Regions from separate parts of the Synechococcus sp. BL107 genome, predicted to be linked through region 1. Evidence: predicted binding sites of a transcription regulator. Region 1 holds the regulator's gene; the other holds the start of a gene.
The links. Region 1 encodes HrcA, which represses chaperone genes, less so after heat shock. Its sites were predicted from a motif close to TTAGCACTCNNNNNNNNNGAGTGCTAA; they were not measured.
Positions count from the first base shown of each region.

Region 2: the regulator HrcA is predicted to act here: its motif matches at 6,188-6,214, upstream of groES (co-chaperone GroES).

Region 1 is NZ_DS022298.1:605,084-614,764, forward strand. Features, by position in the region: gene BL107_RS02960 (AI-2E family transporter) at 1-642, shown strand, start outside; gene cysC (adenylyl-sulfate kinase) at 602-1,222, opposite strand; gene BL107_RS02970 (translation initiation factor) at 1,271-1,597, opposite strand; gene trpB (tryptophan synthase subunit beta) at 1,776-3,032, shown strand; gene hrcA (heat-inducible transcriptional repressor HrcA) at 3,048-4,022, opposite strand; gene BL107_RS02985 (rhodanese-like domain-containing protein) at 4,022-4,375, opposite strand; gene BL107_RS02990 (DUF3352 domain-containing protein) at 4,393-6,009, shown strand; gene BL107_RS02995 (hypothetical protein) at 6,052-6,312, opposite strand; gene BL107_RS03000 (DUF3181 family protein) at 6,393-6,680, opposite strand; gene BL107_RS03005 (hypothetical protein) at 6,711-6,956, opposite strand; tRNA gene BL107_RS03010 (tRNA-Arg) at 7,045-7,118, shown strand; gene glyA (serine hydroxymethyltransferase) at 7,217-8,506, shown strand; gene BL107_RS03020 (glycosyltransferase family 4 protein) at 8,612-9,681, shown strand, end outside.
Region 2 is NZ_DS022298.1:2,133,576-2,143,256, forward strand. Features, by position in the region: gene gpmI (2,3-bisphosphoglycerate-independent phosphoglycerate mutase) at 1-356, shown strand, start outside; gene secG (preprotein translocase subunit SecG) at 359-589, shown strand; gene BL107_RS11185 (hypothetical protein) at 1,183-2,412, shown strand; gene BL107_RS11190 (hypothetical protein) at 2,527-3,966, shown strand; gene groL (chaperonin GroEL) at 4,117-5,751, opposite strand; gene groES (co-chaperone GroES) at 5,824-6,135, opposite strand; gene atpD (F0F1 ATP synthase subunit beta) at 6,379-7,842, shown strand; gene atpC (ATP synthase F1 subunit epsilon) at 7,920-8,330, shown strand; gene BL107_RS11215 (30S ribosomal protein PSRP-3) at 8,515-9,066, opposite strand; gene BL107_RS11220 (TIGR01548 family HAD-type hydrolase) at 9,065-9,681, shown strand, end outside.

The sequences.
Region 1 (9,681 bases):
ATCCTTGGGGCCACCGTCGGCACGTCGATCAACACCGTGATCGTGTTGGTGTTGGCGGTGTTCCTGCTTCTGGGGTCCGACTCGATTACGGCTGGTCTCGCCCAGTGGTTGCCAGCTCGATGGCGCGAGCTGGTGACCACCACGCTGGGTCGAACCTTTCGTGGGTATTTCGCTGGTCAGGTGGTCTTGGCCTTGATCCTCAGCGGGGGCCAGCTCTTGGTGTTCACCGTTTTGGAGATCCCCTATGGAGTGTTGTTCGCCGTGTTGATCGGCTTCAGCACCCTCATTCCCTATGCCAGTGCTCTCACGATTGTGTTTGTGAGCGCCATCCTTGGGGTGCAGGACCCTCGCACGGGGTTGGAGCTCCTCGCCGCCGCCATTGCGGTCGGCCAAATTGTGGATCAGGTGATTCAGCCCCGATTAATGGGCAGCATTGTGGGCTTGCAACCTGCCTGGCTCCTGATTGCTCTCCCGGTCGGTGCCCGATTGGCTGGGATTCTTGGTTTGGGAGAACTGCTGGGGTTGCTGTTGGCGGTGCCGGTGGCCAGCTGCATCAAAACGCTGGCCGACGCAGCACGCTCGGATCTGGACTCGCCGGACGTCACGCAGCCGGAATCACTCCCTTGTCCTGCAGAGCCTTAATCACCACCTCCACCGATTCCGCCAGTTCTTGAGCGCCCGTGTCGATCTTCAGCTCTGGGGTATCAGGAGCCTCGTAAGGGCTTGAGATACCTGTGAATTCTTTAATGGCGCCTGAGCGGGCCTTTGCATACAGACCCTTGGGATCGCGGGATTCGCAAACGTCTAAATCCGCCGCGCAGAAAATCTCGAAAAAATCCCCTTCCTCCACGAGGTCGCGTGCTTTGTCACGGTCGGCCCGGAACGGCGACACAAAAGCGGTGAGAACGATCACGCCTGCATCGAGGAATAATTTCGCCACTTCGCCGATACGGCGAATATTTTCTTCACGGTCGGCGTCGGAAAAGCCCAAGTCTTTGCAGAGGCCATGGCGAACGTTGTCACCGTCCAGCACATAGGTGGCAAGCCCGCGCTCAAATAACGCAGCATTCACTGCATTGGCCAGGGTGCTTTTGCCAGAGCCAGAGAGCCCTGTGAACCAAAGAATGGCGCTGCGATGGCCGCGTTTATCCGCCCTGGCGGCCCGATCGACTGAGGCCTCATGCCAGACGATGTTGGTGGCCTTGGGGGTGGACGCGGTCATGACAAGGGGCAGTAAGGCGTGCATTCTCGCCCAGCTGAATGCTGTTCCTTAACCACCCGCCCGTTTTGGTCGGTAGCCCTCTTGCATGAGCAGGGTCAGGCTCAAATCCACCTGGTCTCCCTGCAGTTCGATCACGCCGTCTTTGGTGGTGCCGCCGCTGCCGATTCGGCTCTTCAGTTTTTTCAGTAAGGCCTTGAAGCCATCCGGTTCGAGTTCCAAGCCACGAATCACAGTCACTGTTTTGCCCCCTTTCCCTCCACGGGTCGGCTGGACCCGCACCATTTGATCTGCTTTCGGAGTTGGCGCTGCTGCTGGACCCTTGGGTCGCTGCAGACTCTCGGCGCTGCTGAATTCCTGCCAGCCGCCCTTGGGCATCAACCTGTGTTCGCGACGTCAACCCATTCTCGATGACGAACGTCAGTGCCCCGGTGGGCGCCTTGTTTAAGAGCCTTGAGGCACCATGTCGAGCTTTTTGATCTCAGGATCAAAGCTTGCGACTCACGTCATCGCGTGATTGCCTGCTTACGCTGATTCAACGCTTCGATCTGGATCCGTGACCAGCACTCTGCCGAAAGCCTCCCAACCGGATCCCTCCAGCCTCCAGCCGGCAGCCCGCCCAGGCGCCCATGGACGTTTTGGACGCTTTGGTGGCCAGTACGTCCCAGAAACTCTGATGCCAGCCTTGGCGGAGTTGGAGCAGGCGGCAGCTCAAGCGTGGGCAGACCCAGCGTTCACCGGGGAACTCAACCATCTCCTCAAAACCTACGTGGGTCGTGCCACCCCCCTCTATGAAGCGGAACGACTGACCACCCATTACCGCCGCGATGATGGTGGCCCACGCATTTGGCTGAAGCGTGAGGATCTGAACCACACCGGTGCTCACAAAATCAATAATGCCCTCGGTCAGGCGCTTTTGGCCCTGCGGATGGGCAAAAAACGAATCATCGCGGAAACAGGGGCTGGCCAGCACGGTGTGGCTACAGCAACCGTTTGCGCTCGATTCGGCCTCGATTGTGTGATTTATATGGGCGCGGAGGACATGCGCCGACAAGCTCTCAATGTGTTCCGTATGCGTCTTCTTGGCGCCACGGTGGAACCGGTGACAGCAGGGTCAGCCACGTTGAAGGACGCCACAAGTGAGGCGATTCGCGACTGGGTGACCAACGTGGAAACCACCCACTACATCCTCGGTTCTGTCGCTGGTCCCCATCCCTATCCAATGCTGGTGCGCGATTTTCACGCGGTCATTGGCCAGGAAGCCAAACAGCAGTGCCAGGAAGCCTTTGGTCGCCTGCCAGATGTGTTGATGGCCTGTGTGGGAGGGGGGTCGAATGCCATGGGGTTGTTCCATCCGTTTGTGCAAGACACCACGGTTCGTCTCATTGGCGTAGAGGCCGCCGGTGACGGTGTGAATACGCCCCGTCATGCCGCCACCATCACCGAAGGCCGGGCGGGGGTTTTGCATGGGGCGATGAGCTTGCTGTTGCAAGACAGTGATGGCCAGGTGCAAGAAGCCCATTCGATTAGTGCCGGTTTGGACTACCCCGGAGTTGGCCCTGAGCACAGCTATCTCAAAGAGATTGGCCGGGCTGAATACGCCGCAGTCACCGACGAACAAGCCCTTAATGCGTTGCGTTTGGTGAGTGAGTTAGAGGGAATTATTCCCGCCCTCGAAACAGCCCATGCCTTTGCTTGGTTGGAGCAGCTCTGCCCAACCCTGCCCCAGGGTTGTGAAGTGGTGATCAACTGTTCGGGTCGTGGCGATAAAGATGTGAACACAGTCGCTGAGAAGCTCGGCGACAAGCTCTGAGTGGTGAATTGCCCGTCAGCTGAGCAGTAGCTCCAGGTGGCGAGCGACACGCTCCACTGCGGAACATGCCGTGGCGTAAGCCATTCGCATGGGTCCAATGAGGGCCACGTGGCCAGTTCCCTCTTGTCCACATCGGTACGGAGCCTGCACCACAGAACAGGCCTCAAGCGCGGATTGGGGATGCTCTTGGCCGATGAACACCCGCGCTTCAGCACCAGGGCTGATCAGGGCCGTGGGCTCATCGTCGATGAGCTGAAGCAAGGGGCCAAGGTCTTGGGCGCTTTGGAATTCTGGTTCGGCGACCAGTCGTGATAAACCGTGCACCAAGGTTGTTGGTGCGAGCGAGATCGAGGGATGTTCGAGGGCATGACGCAGCACATCGCCACTCCGTTGGAGTTGGGTGGGCAATTTCTCCCAGTTCAGGACCCCCGCTCGCAATTGCTCTTCTGTCCAGCGTTCGATGGCATCCAGCTCATCACTCGTTGCATGGGGCAGCCGCAAATTCAGATGACTGGCGTGACCGCTGTTTTCCACCAGCATCACCAGTAACCGTTCGCCGCTTTGCACGAGACGAATCGCTTCGAGCTGAGGTTGTGTCCGCTTTGGTCGGGTGATGAGGCTCATTAAACCGGTGAAATCAGTCAGTCGGCGCGCGAGCTGCAGGAGCAGATCATCGAGGGCGGCCCAGCCAAGGCTGAGTCCCGTGAGTTCCCGTTCCAAGTGCAGGACGGTGGCTGCAGGTTCCGGGAGGAGGCAGTCCACGTAATGGCGATATCCCAGGGCGCTTGGAATCCGGCCAGAGGATGTATGGGGTTGGGTGAGCAGTCCACGTTGTTCCAAGGCACCCATCGCTGAGCGAATGGTGGCTGAGCTGGCTGGCATCGAGAAGCGTTGTACCAGCGTTCGGCTTCCCACCGGCTCCATCGTGTCGACGTAGTGATGCACCGTGGCCTGCAGCACTTGCTCTTGACGACGCGATAAAGGCTTCATCAGTAGCGGGGGACGGTGTCATCCACCTGGGTACTCCAGGCGTCGATGCCCCCCTCCAGATTCCAAACCTCTAGGCCCCAGGCTTGATCGAGGAGCCATAGACCGAAGTGATGGCTGCGCACACCGGCATGACAAAGCACCACGACGGGTTGGTTGGGTACAAGCCGCGATTGCAGTGTTTCGATCCATTCAGACGACGCACTTAAAGGCAAGTGCAGCACGTCGGTGGGAAATTTGGCCATCATCAATTCTTGGGCTTCTCGCACATCCAAAACCCGTGGTGAAGGCGCATCTCCCTGGAGCCAAAGCTGTAGGTCAGGGGCGCTGATCGGACGTGGTTGGACAAGGCTCATGGCGCCATTCTGCGGTGATGGACAAAGATGAGGTGATTCGCGATCGCAGGCCCATGCAGGCCCGCTCCTTTCTTACCGCGGTTAGTGCCGCCCTGTTGTCGCTAGTGCTGCTAGCTACGGGTCTGATTTGGACCATGGATCGGCGTAGCCCGCTTCATCTGGCGGAGCAGCCGTTGCAATTGCCGCGATCGGCCCGCTTTGTGCCCCGTGATGCTTCTGTGTCGTTGCATTGGCTGGCAGATCCCTCACGCTTGCCCGCCTATGCCCAGGCTGTGGCGCCCGCTTCAGAACGTCGTGCGGCCCGAGATGGAGCCCGTGCCTGGCGCAATGGTGCGTTTGCCTTGGCTGGCCTTGAGTTTGATGCAGAACTCGCACCTTGGATTGGCTCGGAAATCAGCCTGACCTTGCTTGACGGCGCGTCTGACCCTGGATGGGTTCTGGCCCTGACCAGTCGTGATAGCGACGGTGCCCGCCGTTTCTTGCAGCGCTTCTGGCAAACCCGAAGTTTGGCTGGCACTGATTTGCAGATCAGTAGCTACCGCGGGATTGGTGTGATTAGCGGTCGTGGTGCCTTGATCGGTCGCGATCCCCAGCCTCTCGCGACCGCCCTGATCGATGACGATCTCCTGTTGCTGGCTTCAGGCCGCGGCGTGCTCGAGCAATCCCTCGATGTGTCCCAGTTGAAGGACCAACATCAGTTGGGGGATCAACGGCTGCAGCAGACCGTGGCTGATCTCGGTGATGGGGTGGCGGTTTTAACGGCGTCTCCTGCTGCGATGCAGCGATGGTTGCAGCTCCCTGTGGAGCTCACCGAGCGTTCCGACTTGGCGGGGTTGGTGGCATCACTGCGTCCGGATGGGGCCACGTTGGCTGCAGATGCTGTTCTTGCATTCCGCGACAAGCTGTCCCCAGAGCGATGGCCACCCCTCAAAGATTTGTCCGACACGGCCGGTGGTCGGGCTCTCTGGCTGGCTCAGCTCCAGAACCCATCCAGGCTGCTGGATTCTGATGACCAGCACCCTTTGGCGCAGTGGCTGGGCCCGATTCTGCGTTCCCAGTTAAAGGATCAAGCGGCTGCCGCAACGCTGGTGGAGCTTGATGAGGGCCCTTTGCTTTGGCAACACCAGGCCGATGGTTGGCTTCTGACGACATCCCGTGAGCAGCCGCAGCAGGCTGTGGTGGATGCTCAGCTTCAGGAGCAAGGCCTATCGCGATCAGAGTTGGATGGTGATGGCGAAAAGCTCTCGGTTTGGACGCGCCTTGTGCGGCAGCGTGGTCGCACGGCTGGCCTTGAGGCCCAGTTGGCCGTAGCTCAAGCTCATGCTGCCTCAGTGGATTGGTGGGGGGAGACCCTCACTGGGTTGAAGCATCGTCAGGACACCCGCGGGTTGCAGCCGCGCCTTAGGCAGTGGCAGGCCATCAGCACCGACGCTCGCCCGTCCCATGCGCTTGTGCTCGGAGCTGAGCCATCCCAGAATTTGCTGGCTGCGTGGCAACCCTGGGCCTTCGTTCAGGCCCTCGCGGGCCAATCTTTGAAAGGTCAGGTCCAAGGTCTCAGCCTTGTGGTGGATGTTGATCAACAGGATGACGTGGGCACCACGCTCCCCCTGCATGCGCGGCTCGACCTTGGCTGAACTGGTGCTGGTTGAACGGGTGTTCTGGACCCCTGCGTTCGATTAATCGTCGTGATGCACTTCTTTGGTTGCTCTTACTTGAATCGGAAGTTCCAGCAGACCAGTGCCGATGGTTTGGGCATTGGCCACTGAAGAGATTTTGGCTTCGATTCCGAACTCTTTGAAGGCAGTTTCCATTTCCTGCATCAAGGCCTCTTCCACTTGCTTTTCCGGATCGACCACTTTCCCAATCAGTCGTGCCCCGAGTTTTCCAATGCGTTGTTGCACGACTTGACGTGCGTTGGTGACCTCGATTAGCAGCACGGAGGAACCCTGTCGTCATGCGACTTTATGGGATCTATCGACCACAGGTCTTGATCCATCCTCCCGAACTGCTTTTTCGGTTAGCAGTAAGGCTGCAGGAGGTCCTCAAGGTCTCTCAGTTGGGCTGGCGGCATTAACCGAGCCAGCGGTAGCTGACTGGCACCGCCGGCTACAGGAACCTTCACCGCTTCGATGGCTTGCCGTGCTGCGACAGCGGCCCCTTGATTGATCAGGGCGCTGCATTCAACGGCAAGAGCCTCAGCGATACCGGCATCACCGAGGTAGAGATGCCAGCCATTGATCTGCAGGTACAGGCGATCAGCCACAGCTGCTTGCAGATCTTTCAAGTCGGATGCGGAGAGAGACATGTCGCAGCTCAGAGCTGTCTCATGGTGGCTCTAATCGGACTCCCTTGGGCGACGAGCGATCACGCTGACCAACTGAATGGCCAGAGCGCTAGCCCATACCCCTGTGATCCAACTGAGTGAGGGTTCCGGAAAAGGATGTTTCATTTCTTGGAAAAACCAGGCACCGCTGTTGATTGCAGCGAAGACGCCAGCGTGCAAACAAAAGTTGACGATGCGTTCAAAGTGCCGATAAGTCGGGTCTTCAGGGTTGGCAGGGCCATACCAGCGGATCGGCATCGCAATAAAACGGTCGTGCTGTGATCCTGGCTCGGCTGCGGCCCAGTTGACGATCGGCACCTTGATGGAGTCTCATGGATTCACGCAAGCGCTTGTAGCTCAGCGGATTAGAGCATCTGACTACGGATCAGAGGGTCGGGAGTTCGAATCTCTCCAGGCGCGCTTGAAAACTGCCGATTAGGCAGTTTTTTTTTTGTTTTTGCCCATCCCGATCCAAGAACCGTTTCTTACGATTGGTATACCGGTTACGTCCTTTCCCCATGAGCCAGGTCTCCGAACGGGCCATTAATGCAGGTCTGGCTTCGGCTGACCCCGAGATTTCCCGTCTGATTGACCAGGAGCGTCATCGTCAGGAAACGCATCTTGAGCTCATTGCCAGCGAGAATTTTGCGTCGCAAGCCGTGATGCAAGCGCAGGGTTCTGTGCTTACGAACAAATATGCCGAGGGCCTCCCCGCCAAGCGTTATTACGGCGGATGCGAGCACGTTGATGCGATCGAAACCTTGGCGATCGAACGCGCTAAGCAGTTATTCGATGCTGCATGGGCCAACGTCCAGCCCCACAGTGGTGCGCAGGCCAACTTCGCGGTGTTTCTGGCGTTGTTGAAGCCTGGCGACACGATCATGGGTCTTGATCTCTCCCATGGCGGTCACCTCACCCATGGATCGCCCGTCAACGTGAGCGGTAAATGGTTCAACGTTGTTCAGTACGGCGTTGACCCAACAACCCAGCGCCTCGATATGGAGGCGATCCGAAAGCTTGCTATCGAGCACAAACCAAAACTGATTGTTTGTGGCTACTCGGCTTATCCGCGCACGATCGATTTTGCGGCGTTCCGCTCCATCGCTGATGAAGTTGGAGCCTTTTTGCTGGCCGATATGGCACATATCGCCGGTCTGGTGGCGGCTGGTGTCCATCCCAGTCCAGTTCCCCACTGCGATGTTGTTACCACCACGACCCACAAAACCTTGCGCGGGCCTCGGGGCGGTTTGATCCTTTGTCGGGATGCAGAGTTTGCCAAGAAGTTCGACAAAGCTGTCTTTCCAGGCACGCAAGGCGGCCCTTTGGAACATGTAATCGCGGCCAAGGCTGTTGCTTTTGGAGAAGCGCTTCAACCGTCGTTCAAAACTTACAGCCAGCATGTGGTGGCCAATGCCGGAGCCTTGGCAGAGCAGTTGATTTCACGGGGAATTGACGTGGTGAGTGGTGGAACCGACAACCACATTGTGTTGCTCGATTTACGCTCGATTGGGATGACGGGCAAGGTGGCTGACCTGCTTGTGAGTGATGTGCACATCACGGCCAACAAGAACACCGTGCCCTTCGATCCGGAATCTCCGTTTGTGACGAGTGGACTTCGTCTAGGTACCGCTGCACTCACCACACGCGGTTTTGATCTTGCCGCGTTTAAGGAGGTGGCGGATGTGATTGCCGACCGCTTGCATCACCCTGAGGACGATGCGATGCGTCAGCGCTGTCTTGAGCGCGTGTCCACTCTTTGCACCCGCTTCCCTCTTTACGCCGACTGCAAGCAGCCTGCGCTTGTGTGACGGATGTTGCTGTGACGTCATCAAATCGCGATGGTGTCCCCAGTTGAAGCTCCCTAAGATTTGGGCAGCGTTAACTCGGCGAGCCGTTTCATTTCAGGAGCCTCAGTGAACCTCCCAGCCAGCCCGATTGTGGTTGCCACGGTGAGTTTCCTGGTGGCAGCTGGTTTCACCATCGGGTTTGTTCCCCTGGTGAGACGTCTCGGTCTTCGCTTTGGTTTCACCGACCAGCCTGATGCTCGCAAGCAACACAGCACCCCGATCGTGCGTGTTGGTGGCATCGCGATGGTCAGCGGATTTGTCTTGTCGTTGTCGGCCATTTGGCTTCTGGGAGGCTTTGGCCTCGTGGCTCCCGAACGGGATCAGCTGATTTGGAGCACCCTCGCTGGTTCGCTCTGTTTTTTCCTGATCGGCTTGGCCGACGATCTGTATGCCCTATCACCATGGCCCCGATTGGCCGGTCAAATCCTTGTGGCCTCAGCAATCTGGAGCCAGGGGGTTCGCATTGGTGCCATTGATTTGCCCTGGATTAGCTCCACCGGCTCAGCGATCCATCTCTCCGATGGCCTCAGTTTGTTGGCCACGGTGATTTGGTTGGTGGGCATCACCAATGCCATTAATTGGCTTGATGGTTTGGATGGTCTTGCCGCAGGTGTTGCCGGGATTGCGGCCATCGGTTTGGTGTCCGTCAGCTTTTCGTTGCATCAAGTTGCGGCAGGTTTCCTAGCGGCGGCATTGGCTGGGTGTTGTTTGGGCTTTTTGCGACATAACTCCAATCCGGCCAGAATTTTTATGGGGGATGGCGGTTCTTATTTCCTTGGCTTCACCCTTGCCTCTATCAGCATTGTTGGCCCGGCGAAGGGCCTCACCACGGTGAGCTTGTTGTTGCCATTGCTGATCCTCTCCTTGCCGTTAGCGGATATGTCGGCAGTGATCATGGGTCGGTTGCGGGAAGGCAGATCCCCGTTTTATCCAGATCGCCGTCATCTTCATCACCGCTTGCTCAGGGCGGGTTTCAGTCACCGACGAACTGTCCTGCTGATTTACGTGTTTACCCAGTGGTTGGCATCCATCGCTTTAGTGATGGTGGATGCGGAAATGCGTTTTCTCTGGTTGGCTTTAGCGACGGCGATTCTTGTCGCGACGGTGGTCGTGAGTCGCCGTCAACTGCAAGCTGA
Region 2 (9,681 bases), 1.5 Mb from region 1:
TCGACACCTGCATTGGTCGTTTACTCAATGCGATCGGCCGAGAAGGAGGAAGCATGTTGATCACAGCCGATCATGGCAATGCGGAATTAATGCAAGGAACCGACGGTCAGGCCTGGACTGCCCACACCACCAACCCTGTACCGGTCATCCTGGTGGAAGGAGAGCAACGCAAAATCCCCGGCCACGGGAATGGGATTACGCTTCGTGATAACGGCGGACTAGCCGATATCGCCCCAACGCTTCTGCAGATTCTCGATCTACCGCAACCGAGTGCCATGACAGGGAACAGTTTAATTGCTCCCATGTCGAACATCGATCCCTCTCCTCTGTCTGCCCGTCTACCCCAACCCGTCTGATGATGCTCAACTCAATCCTGTCTTGGACGTGGATCGGCAGCGGTGTGCTGCTTATCGTTTTAGTGCTTCTACACAGTCCAAAAGGTGATGGCATGGGGGGACTCGCCGCCAGTGGAAGCTCAATGTTCAGCAGTGCGAGTAGTGCAGAAGCCACTCTGAACAGATTTACCTGGACCTGCCTAGCCATCTTTTTAAGCCTGGCGGTGATCCTGAGTGCTGGATGGTTGAACTAAACAAATTTGCGCCAAGAGGCTTATATTTTAGAGCTCAAATTACGCATAAATTTCAGTCCTGCGATTGAATACTCTATATTCACTGTATTGCAATCTTCAGCATATTTAACAAGATCAATCAACAATAATTCCGATTACCAAAGAAGAGAAGACCCATTCGTCTGATGGCTGGATGCAATTAAGTCGATCCACTCTCTTCGCCAAACCATGACAGACGAAATTGATATAAGTAGCTGAAAATAATGGCAACACTCTCCAGGAAGAGGCATAGCCAAAATATATTGCCCATATATAAATTACAAGAGTTCCGCTACAGAGCATGCTCTGACAACGATGATACTAAAAGTAGGCAAATGCCCACCATTTCATATACTCTTAGCAGCACTTAATCCGAGACAAATAGCTTTATAGAAATCAACCAAATTACACAAGCCACAATCAAACACCTAAGCGAGAAGCCAGAACAAAAGCTTGAGGCACGAACACCTCTAAGTTCTAATACGAATAGTCAATCCATACGATCTGGGAATAATTTAGAAACTCAATTTAAGAACTGATATAAGCAAAATAACAACTATATATAAAGCCTAGGATTGAGGACTCGCAATGCAAACCACCAATCTCTTGCCAATGCTAAAATTGATGATCCAGTCCAGAGGGAAGTGCAAAAAATAAAGCTATTCCTACACATTGGCCACGGAAAAACTGGCACCTCCGCTATCCAGTCATCACTGGCCATCGCTTCAGATGAATTATCCAAGAAAGGGATTAGCTACCCAATACAGCAGTCTCTCCGCGAACAAGCTTCTCAACTGGAAATCACTTCCGGCAATTGGCAGCCCAGCCCAGAGTCAAGCCTGACCAAGCAATTGCTGGAAATTTCGAAGACCAATCAAAGATATTCGAGCATCGTTTTAAGCTCAGAATCTCTTTTCTGGCACGTTCCGGAACTTATTCAAAACAAAAGCTTATGGGAAAATCATATCGATATGCACATCATTCTGGCAGTACGAGAGATTGAAGAGATGCTCTCTTCCGAATACCAACAACGCGTTAAGCGACATGGGGACTCCGTGCCACTGAACCAATTTCTTCGAGCCAGACATTTCATATCATCACACCACGAGAAAGCCTCCGAAATCATTGAGATGATGTCTCGTTCGAACATCTCAAATACAATTATTAATTATTCAAAGCATAAACGTGACATCTCACAATTATTTTTCAGACTCATAGGCGCAGAAAAAATCTATCCTGCAGATCGAATGAATGGAGCAATTATCAATAGAAGTCTTAGCCACAAAGAACTTGAGACTCTTGTCACTATTAATGCTCTCTATTACAACAAGTTCCCATGGATCAGCACAAGAATTTCAGATGCATTAATTAGACATCAACCCAAGCTGGGATCACAACAATGCGAAATTGACGAGCAGAATCTTGATAAAGTATATGAAAAGAACAATGGCTATCTTCAAATCATCAATGCACGTCTCGATCCAACCGAACAGCTCACATCACTCACAACATTCAGTCACAAAGTAATACAAGACAATTCACCAGAAAAAATCAACCAAATTCGCGAAGATGAGTGCATATCTATGCGTCTCATCGGAGATACACTGCTAAAGGTATTGACCAAAAAGTCACAGCAAAAGCTCTCGAACGATACTGTTGATGCAATCATAAAATTGAGCCAATCTGGAAAAGTATCGAAGACAACAGAGGTTGAGCTCTTGGCACTTGCAAAGGAGAACCGACCACAAGGACAAAAGCTAGCAAGACTACTGGAACGTGCTAAGACAGAATTATCAAATACTTAATCGTCAGTAGATTTTATTTGTCAACATTAGCCGTTTTCACTGTCATCTAAAGCAGCCCCTATATAAATTCTAAATCCAACAATTATCCGCATATAGAGAAATCAAGCATCATGCATGTATAATCATACTACAAGGGTTATAGAGAACAAGATGGAAGAAAATTTTGAGCGAGAAACGGTGATAAAAAACAAAATTCATATTCCACGAAAACTACCAAGTTCTCTGGTTCGAAAAACCCGCAGTCCATTTTGGAAAAAACTAATTAAGTCGATAGAAAAGAAAGAAGCAGAAACAACCCTCGAAATAGTTAAAACAATTGACAAGCAAAAAAAATTTTTATTTCTCCCTCATCCGTTCTTAGAGGCTATAGATACATTTGCAGCAAAAAGCATACGTCAAGGGATGTGCAACTTTATTTTTTTCTATGATTCAAGCGGCCAAAATCAATGGATTTTATGTCAATGTACTTCATTCGTTGATGCTATTTTTTCGTCAACATATTCAGGCAAACACAAATCTTCGGTCAATGACGAGTTACTGCTCGCTGCAATCAAGCGAGTCTTTAAAGCTGAAGACAAGGCCGATGCGAAACAATGCGGGATTGAGAAAGCGATATTTTCCGGCTACCTGCTAGACCAAACAAGACCTTATCACCACTTCTACGATCAACTCAAGTGGCTAATACATTTACAAACCAAAAAGCCAATAGTTAGTGACAAATCTTTTTTCGCCCCAAAATACTATAAAAGGAATCCATCTTTCTCCAAAAATTATCCTACATTTTCTATGTTTCCATTGGTTATTGGATCGAATCAATTGGGGATAAAACTTGATAAATATTCAGATCAGATGGAAAAAATAGTCTATAAAGACAGCTTAAAAGACCTGTATGGTGGAATCATTAATTATCGATGGAATCAAGCCATCCGCACACTCAAACAATTACCGGCAAAAAATAAAACTCTTACACTTTGGTTTGGCATTTCTGGGCAAAAAAGAATATGGGTTGAGCAGGAAGATTTTCTACCGGCTCTCGTCCAACAACTAAAACCATGGTTCGATTCATTTGTCTTTTTTATTGATGGCTATACACAATACGAATGCACCACTAATGATCATCCCATTAAGGGGATGAAACAAACCGGGATCAGTCAGGATCTTGAAATTGTCAATTCCATAAGGCAAAAATTATTGCCTTTTTCAAATACGCACATCGTAAATCTTGTTGGGCAAACTTATCGAAAAAAAATCCAACAATGTCAGTCCGTTGACTTTTTCATCGCAAATGCTGGAGCAGGTCAGTTAACTCCTCATCGCTTTTGCAAAAAGCCAGGCATCTTGCATTCTAATGAAAAGCATTGTGTTTTTTCGATGGGAATTAACAATACAACCGTAAAGCTAGTCAACAAATCGCTCGTCAATGATGTTGGCAACCTATTTACAAAGGGCAAAAATATAGAAGCAAAGCCAGCAGGCCTTGGATTCATCAGCTACAGCATAGACGTGCAAGTCATTATCAACATGACTGCAGACATGTTGAAGCTGAAGAAATAATCGCAAAACCTATAATAACGAAAAGACAGCCTTAGCAAATTGGTTTAAATTAACCTTCCAATAAAAAATGACATAAAAAACGGAGAAAGAAATACTTTCTCCGTTATAAAATTAGTGATTTAAGACCTTAATTTATAAAGGTCTAGAAATCTAGTAATCAAAGTCACCACCACCCATGCCACCGCCGGCAGGTGCTGCGTCTTTCTTCTCAGGAAGGTCAGCAACAATGCATTCAGTGGTGAGCACCATGCCAGCAATTGAGGCAGCATTCTGCAAACCAGAACGCGTTACCTTGGCAGGGTCAACGATTCCAGCCGCCAGCATGTCGACATAGTCGCCATTGGCAGCGTTATAGCCCTCGTTGTTTGAGCGGGACTTAACATTTTCAGCGACCACAGCACCATTGGCACCAGCATTTTCAGCGATGCGCATCAGTGGGGCTGTTAGAGCTGCCGCAACAATATTGGCACCGATCAACTCTTCGCCGGAGAGGTTGCCATTGGCCCACTCTTCGAGGGCAGGAGCCAGGTGAGCCAAGGTGGTACCACCACCTGGAACGATGCCTTCTTCCACGGCTGCCTTGGTGGCATTGATGGCATCTTCCAGACGAAGCTTTTTGTCCTTCATCTCGGTTTCAGTCGCCGCACCCACTTTTACGACCGCAACACCACCAGCCAGTTTGGCCAGACGCTCTTGCAGCTTTTCTTTGTCATAGGTGGAGTCGGTTTCGTCCATCTGCTTTTTGATCTGCTCGCAACGAGCACCAACAGCAGCCTCATTACCTTCGGCAACGATGGTGGTGGTGTCTTTGTTGATCGTGATGCGACGGGCTGTGCCCAACATCTCCAACTTGGCGTTCTCGAGTTTCAGACCAGCGTCTTCGGTGATCAGCTGACCATTCGTCAGCACAGCCATGTCTTCAAGCATGGCCTTACGGCGATCACCGAAACCGGGAGCCTTCACCGCTGCCACATTCAGCACACCGCGCAAACGGTTCACCACAAGGGTGGCGAGGGCTTCTTTTTCGATGTCTTCAGCAATGATCAGAAGAGGTTTTCCGGTGCGTGCAATTTGCTCGAGCACAGGAACGAGATCTTGAACAAGACCGATTTTCTTGTCTGTTAGAAGGATGTAAGGCTCATCGAGGACAGCTTCCATCCGCTCGGTGTCGGTGGCGAAGTAAGGGGAGATATATCCCTTATCGAAACGCATTCCCTCGGTGACTTCGAGCTCTGTCTCCATGGATTTACCTTCTTCCAGGGAAATCACCCCTTCCTTGCCAACTTTGTCCATGGCATCGGCGATCATTTTGCCGACTTCCTCGTCATTGCCTGCAGAAATCGTGCCGACCTGGGCAATGGCATTGCTGTCAGCAATGGGCTTGGCCATGTCCTTGATCTTGCCGACCAAGAAATCGGACGCCTTATCAATACCTTTTTTGAGGGTGATGGCGTTCGCACCTGCAGCGACGTTGCGGAGACCGGCCTTCACCATGGCGTGGGCCAGGACGGTAGCCGTTGTGGTGCCGTCACCAGCGGCATCGTTGGTTTTGGATGCGGCCTGACGGATCAAAGCAACGCCAGTGTTCTCGATGTGATCTTCCAGCTCGATCTCTTTCGCGATGGTGACACCATCGTTGATGATCTGAGGAGATCCAAATTTCTTCTCAAGAACCACGTTGCGCCCTTTTGGACCCAAGGTGACGGCAACAGATTCGGCAAGGATATCGATGCCTTTTTCGAGAGCACGACGGGCGTTCTCGTTATAAATAATGCGCTTAGCCATGGAAATTGTGTCCTAAAAAAATAGTGTTAATTGCAGCCAAGGGTTCAAAACCTCAGCGCGTCGTCAACCGAATTAGTTAACGATTGCGAGGATGTCCTTTTCGGAAAGCAAGACGTACTCATCGCTGCCGAGCTTGATGTCGGTACCGGCGTACTTGCTGTACAGAACTTTGTCGCCAATACCAACCTCAGGTGACTGACGGCTGCCGTCTTCATTGGACTTACCGGGGCCGACTTGAACGACCTCACCAACTTGAGGCTTTTCCTTGGCGGTATCGGGCAGAAGAATGCCACCGGCAGTTTTTTCTTCCGACTCAGAAACCTTGACGAAGACGCGGTCGCCAAGGGGTTTAACCGTGGAGACGCTGAGGGAAACAGCAGCCATGAGTTGTTGCAAAAGCAGGGACAAAGCACTGAGGGACTCGCATAAACACGAGTTGGCACTCAGGGCCGTTGACTGCCAACGTATGCAAAGACACCCCCCACGCACCACAAGACGACTGTGCGGGTGACCGAACAGAACGGACTTTTGCCTGCGGGCTGATCAGCCGCCACAGCGGTGGTATGGTTGCGCCGCTCTGAATGGGTCTCGAGCGCGCTGCGCCTGATCCCGTAACTCTCCTTACTTATGGTCGCTTCTGCTCCTGCATCCGCTGGCACCAAAGGCGTGATCCGCCAAGTGATTGGCCCGGTTCTGGACGTGGAATTCCCCGCCGGGAAATTGCCCAAGATCTACAACGCACTTCGTGTTGAAGCGAAGAACACGAGTGGCCAAGACGTGGCCCTCACCGCCGAAGTGCAACAGCTCCTTGGTGACCACCGCGTCCGCGCCGTGGCCATGAGCGGCACTGACGGGTTGGTTCGCGGCATGGAAGCCGTCGATACCGGCGCTCCGATCTCAGTTCCCGTCGGCGAAGCCACTCTGGGTCGCATCTTCAACGTCCTCGGCGAACCCGTGGATGAGCAAGGTCCTGTTAAAACCAAAACCACGGCTCCAATTCATCGTGAGGCGCCCAAGCTCACTGAGCTGGAAACCAAGCCGAAGGTGTTTGAAACCGGCATCAAGGTGATCGACCTTCTCGCTCCCTACCGCCAAGGAGGAAAAGTTGGCTTGTTCGGCGGTGCTGGTGTTGGCAAAACCGTTCTGATTCAAGAATTGATCAACAACATCGCCAAAGAACATGGCGGTGTGTCTGTGTTCGGTGGTGTCGGCGAACGTACAAGGGAAGGCAACGACCTCTATGAGGAATTCAAGGAATCTGGCGTGATCAACGCCGATGACCTCTCTAAGTCGAAGGTGGCGCTCTGCTACGGCCAGATGAACGAGCCCCCCGGTGCGCGCATGCGTGTCGGCCTCTCAGCCCTCACCATGGCTGAGCACTTCCGCGACGTGAACAAGCAAGACGTGTTGCTGTTCGTTGACAACATTTTCCGCTTCGTTCAGGCCGGTTCTGAGGTATCTGCTCTTCTGGGCCGAATGCCATCCGCTGTGGGATACCAACCCACCCTTGGTACCGACGTGGGAACCCTTCAAGAACGCGTTGCGTCCACCGTGGAAGGCTCGATCACGTCGATCCAGGCTGTGTACGTGCCTGCCGACGATCTCACCGACCCAGCACCAGCTACCACCTTTGCTCACCTGGACGCCACAACGGTTCTGAACCGTGCTTTGGCTTCCAAAGGGATCTACCCAGCTGTGGACCCTCTGGACTCCTCCAGCACGATGCTCCAGCCCGCCGTGGTTGGAGACGAGCACTACAGAACGGCCCGCGCCGTCCAGTCCACCCTGCAGCGTTACAAGGAACTTCAAGACATCATTGCCATCCTTGGCCTTGATGAACTCTCCGAAGACGACCGTCAAACCGTTGACCGGGCTCGCAAAGTGGAGAAATTCCTGTCCCAGCCCTTCTTCGTTGCTGAGATCTTCACCGGCATGCCTGGCAAATACGTGAAATTGGAAGAAACCATCACTGGCTTCAACCAAATTCTCGCTGGCGACCTCGACGATCTTCCTGAGCAGGCCTTCTACCTCGTAGGAAGTATCGAAGAAGTGAAGGCCAAGGCCCAGAAAATGGCTGCTGAATCCAAGTAATTCACGATCGGGGGATGTGACTCACATCCCTTCTTACTTGCCCGTTTTCCTTTCTTCTTCCCTTCGAACCCAGGTTCATGTCCCTCACCCTCCGCGTGCTGGCACCAGACCAGAACGTGTTTGATGGCAGCGCCGATGAGGTGATTCTGCCCAGTACCACAGGTCAGCTCGGCATTCTGACTGGCCATATCTCAATGCTTACGGCCATTGACGTTGGTGTTTTGCGTGTTCGTGCGAACGGCTCGTGGAATTCCATCGCCTTGATGGGTGGATTTGCGGAAGTCGATTCCGACGAAGTCACCGTTTTGGTGAACAAAGCAGAGCTTGGCAGCAGCATCGATGCCAACGCCGCGGAAGCAGACTTTCAAAAGGCAACGTCCGCTGTTGCTGGCATGGAAGGTCAACCTGCATCAGCTGAAAAGGTGAAGGCCCAACAGCAGCTCAATGAGGCGCGTGCTCGCATGCAAGCCAGCAAGTCGGCTGACTGACCGACCATGGCTGCCTGCCTGAAGGGCAGAGCGATTGCTCTTTATAACTTCGCCGGAAGCTGAGCTTCCGGCTTTTTTTGCGCTTTGTTGGGTTCGCAAAGAACGCAGTCGATTCAGTATTTCCATAAAAAACGACCTGCAAAGGCAGGCCGTTTTTTTTACGCACAAACCGATCAACGGGCGATCAAGCGGTACCGCAGAACGTCACGTCAGGGAACTTCAGTTTGGCTTCATCAAGGCTCTTGCCTTTGCCTTCTTCCTGCCAATAATTGATCACTTCCGTGGCCTGGTTGAGAACTTCAACACGCTCGTTGTCGGTGATCCAGCTCTTTCCCTCAAGTTCTGTTTTGAGAGTTTCCCAGGCATCCTCACGGGGCCAGAAGAAGTAGGACGTGAGGGGGCTTGGGCCACCACCCACAATCTGATCCACGGCGAGGGCAACGTTGTCTGGGAGCCAGAGGATCTTCAGCAGAAAACGACCTTCATCAGCCTTTGGCGTGTAGCCAGAAGGAACGCCATCGGCGTCGATCGTTGCGGATGCCAGCGCTGCTGCTGCACCAGTCAAAACAGGTCGTCCCTCGGCTTTGATTGGGGCTGGGGTTGCTGGCGCTGGGTCTGCTGAAGTTTCAGCAGTCTTTTCAGTGGGATCAGCTGCCTGGGTGGCGTCTTCAACCGCAGCGGCGGCCGGAGTCGCGACCTCCTGGTCGGTGGTGGCAGCGCCTTCGGTAGCCGTCATGGGGTCAGCGCTCAAGTCAGAAATACAAGAAGAACTAGCCTACCAGCCGCTTTATTCAGCTTTAACTCTGGGATCACCTTCCATTCTTCTGTTCGACATCGACGGAGTCATCCGTGATGTGGCCGGCAGCTATCGCATGGCGCTCCAGGAGACGGTGGCGCACTACAGCGGATGGCGGCCATCCGCTGAGGAGATCGACGCGCTGAAAGGGGAAGGCCTCTGGAACAACGACTGGGACGCCAGCCTCGAATTCCTGCGGCGCCGAGGGGGAGAACCACCAGATCGGAACCATCTGATCTCGGTTTTTAGTGATTTTTACTTTGGTGGTAATCCCAACGGTGATCCCAGCCAATGGAAGGGCTTCATCGGGAATGAGCCCTTGCTCGTGGATCCAGATTTTTTCGCCAATCTCAGTCGTCAAGGTTGGCGCTGGGGCTTTGTCAGTGGAGCGGAACCGCCCTCCGCGCGCTTCGTGCTCCAAGAGCGATTGGGATTAATCGACCCACCGTTGATTGCGATGGGCGACGCGCCAGACAAACCCGATCCAACGGGGTTGATCCGCCTAGCCGAGCAACTCGCTGCCGGTGAACATCCACAACGCATCGCTTACATCGG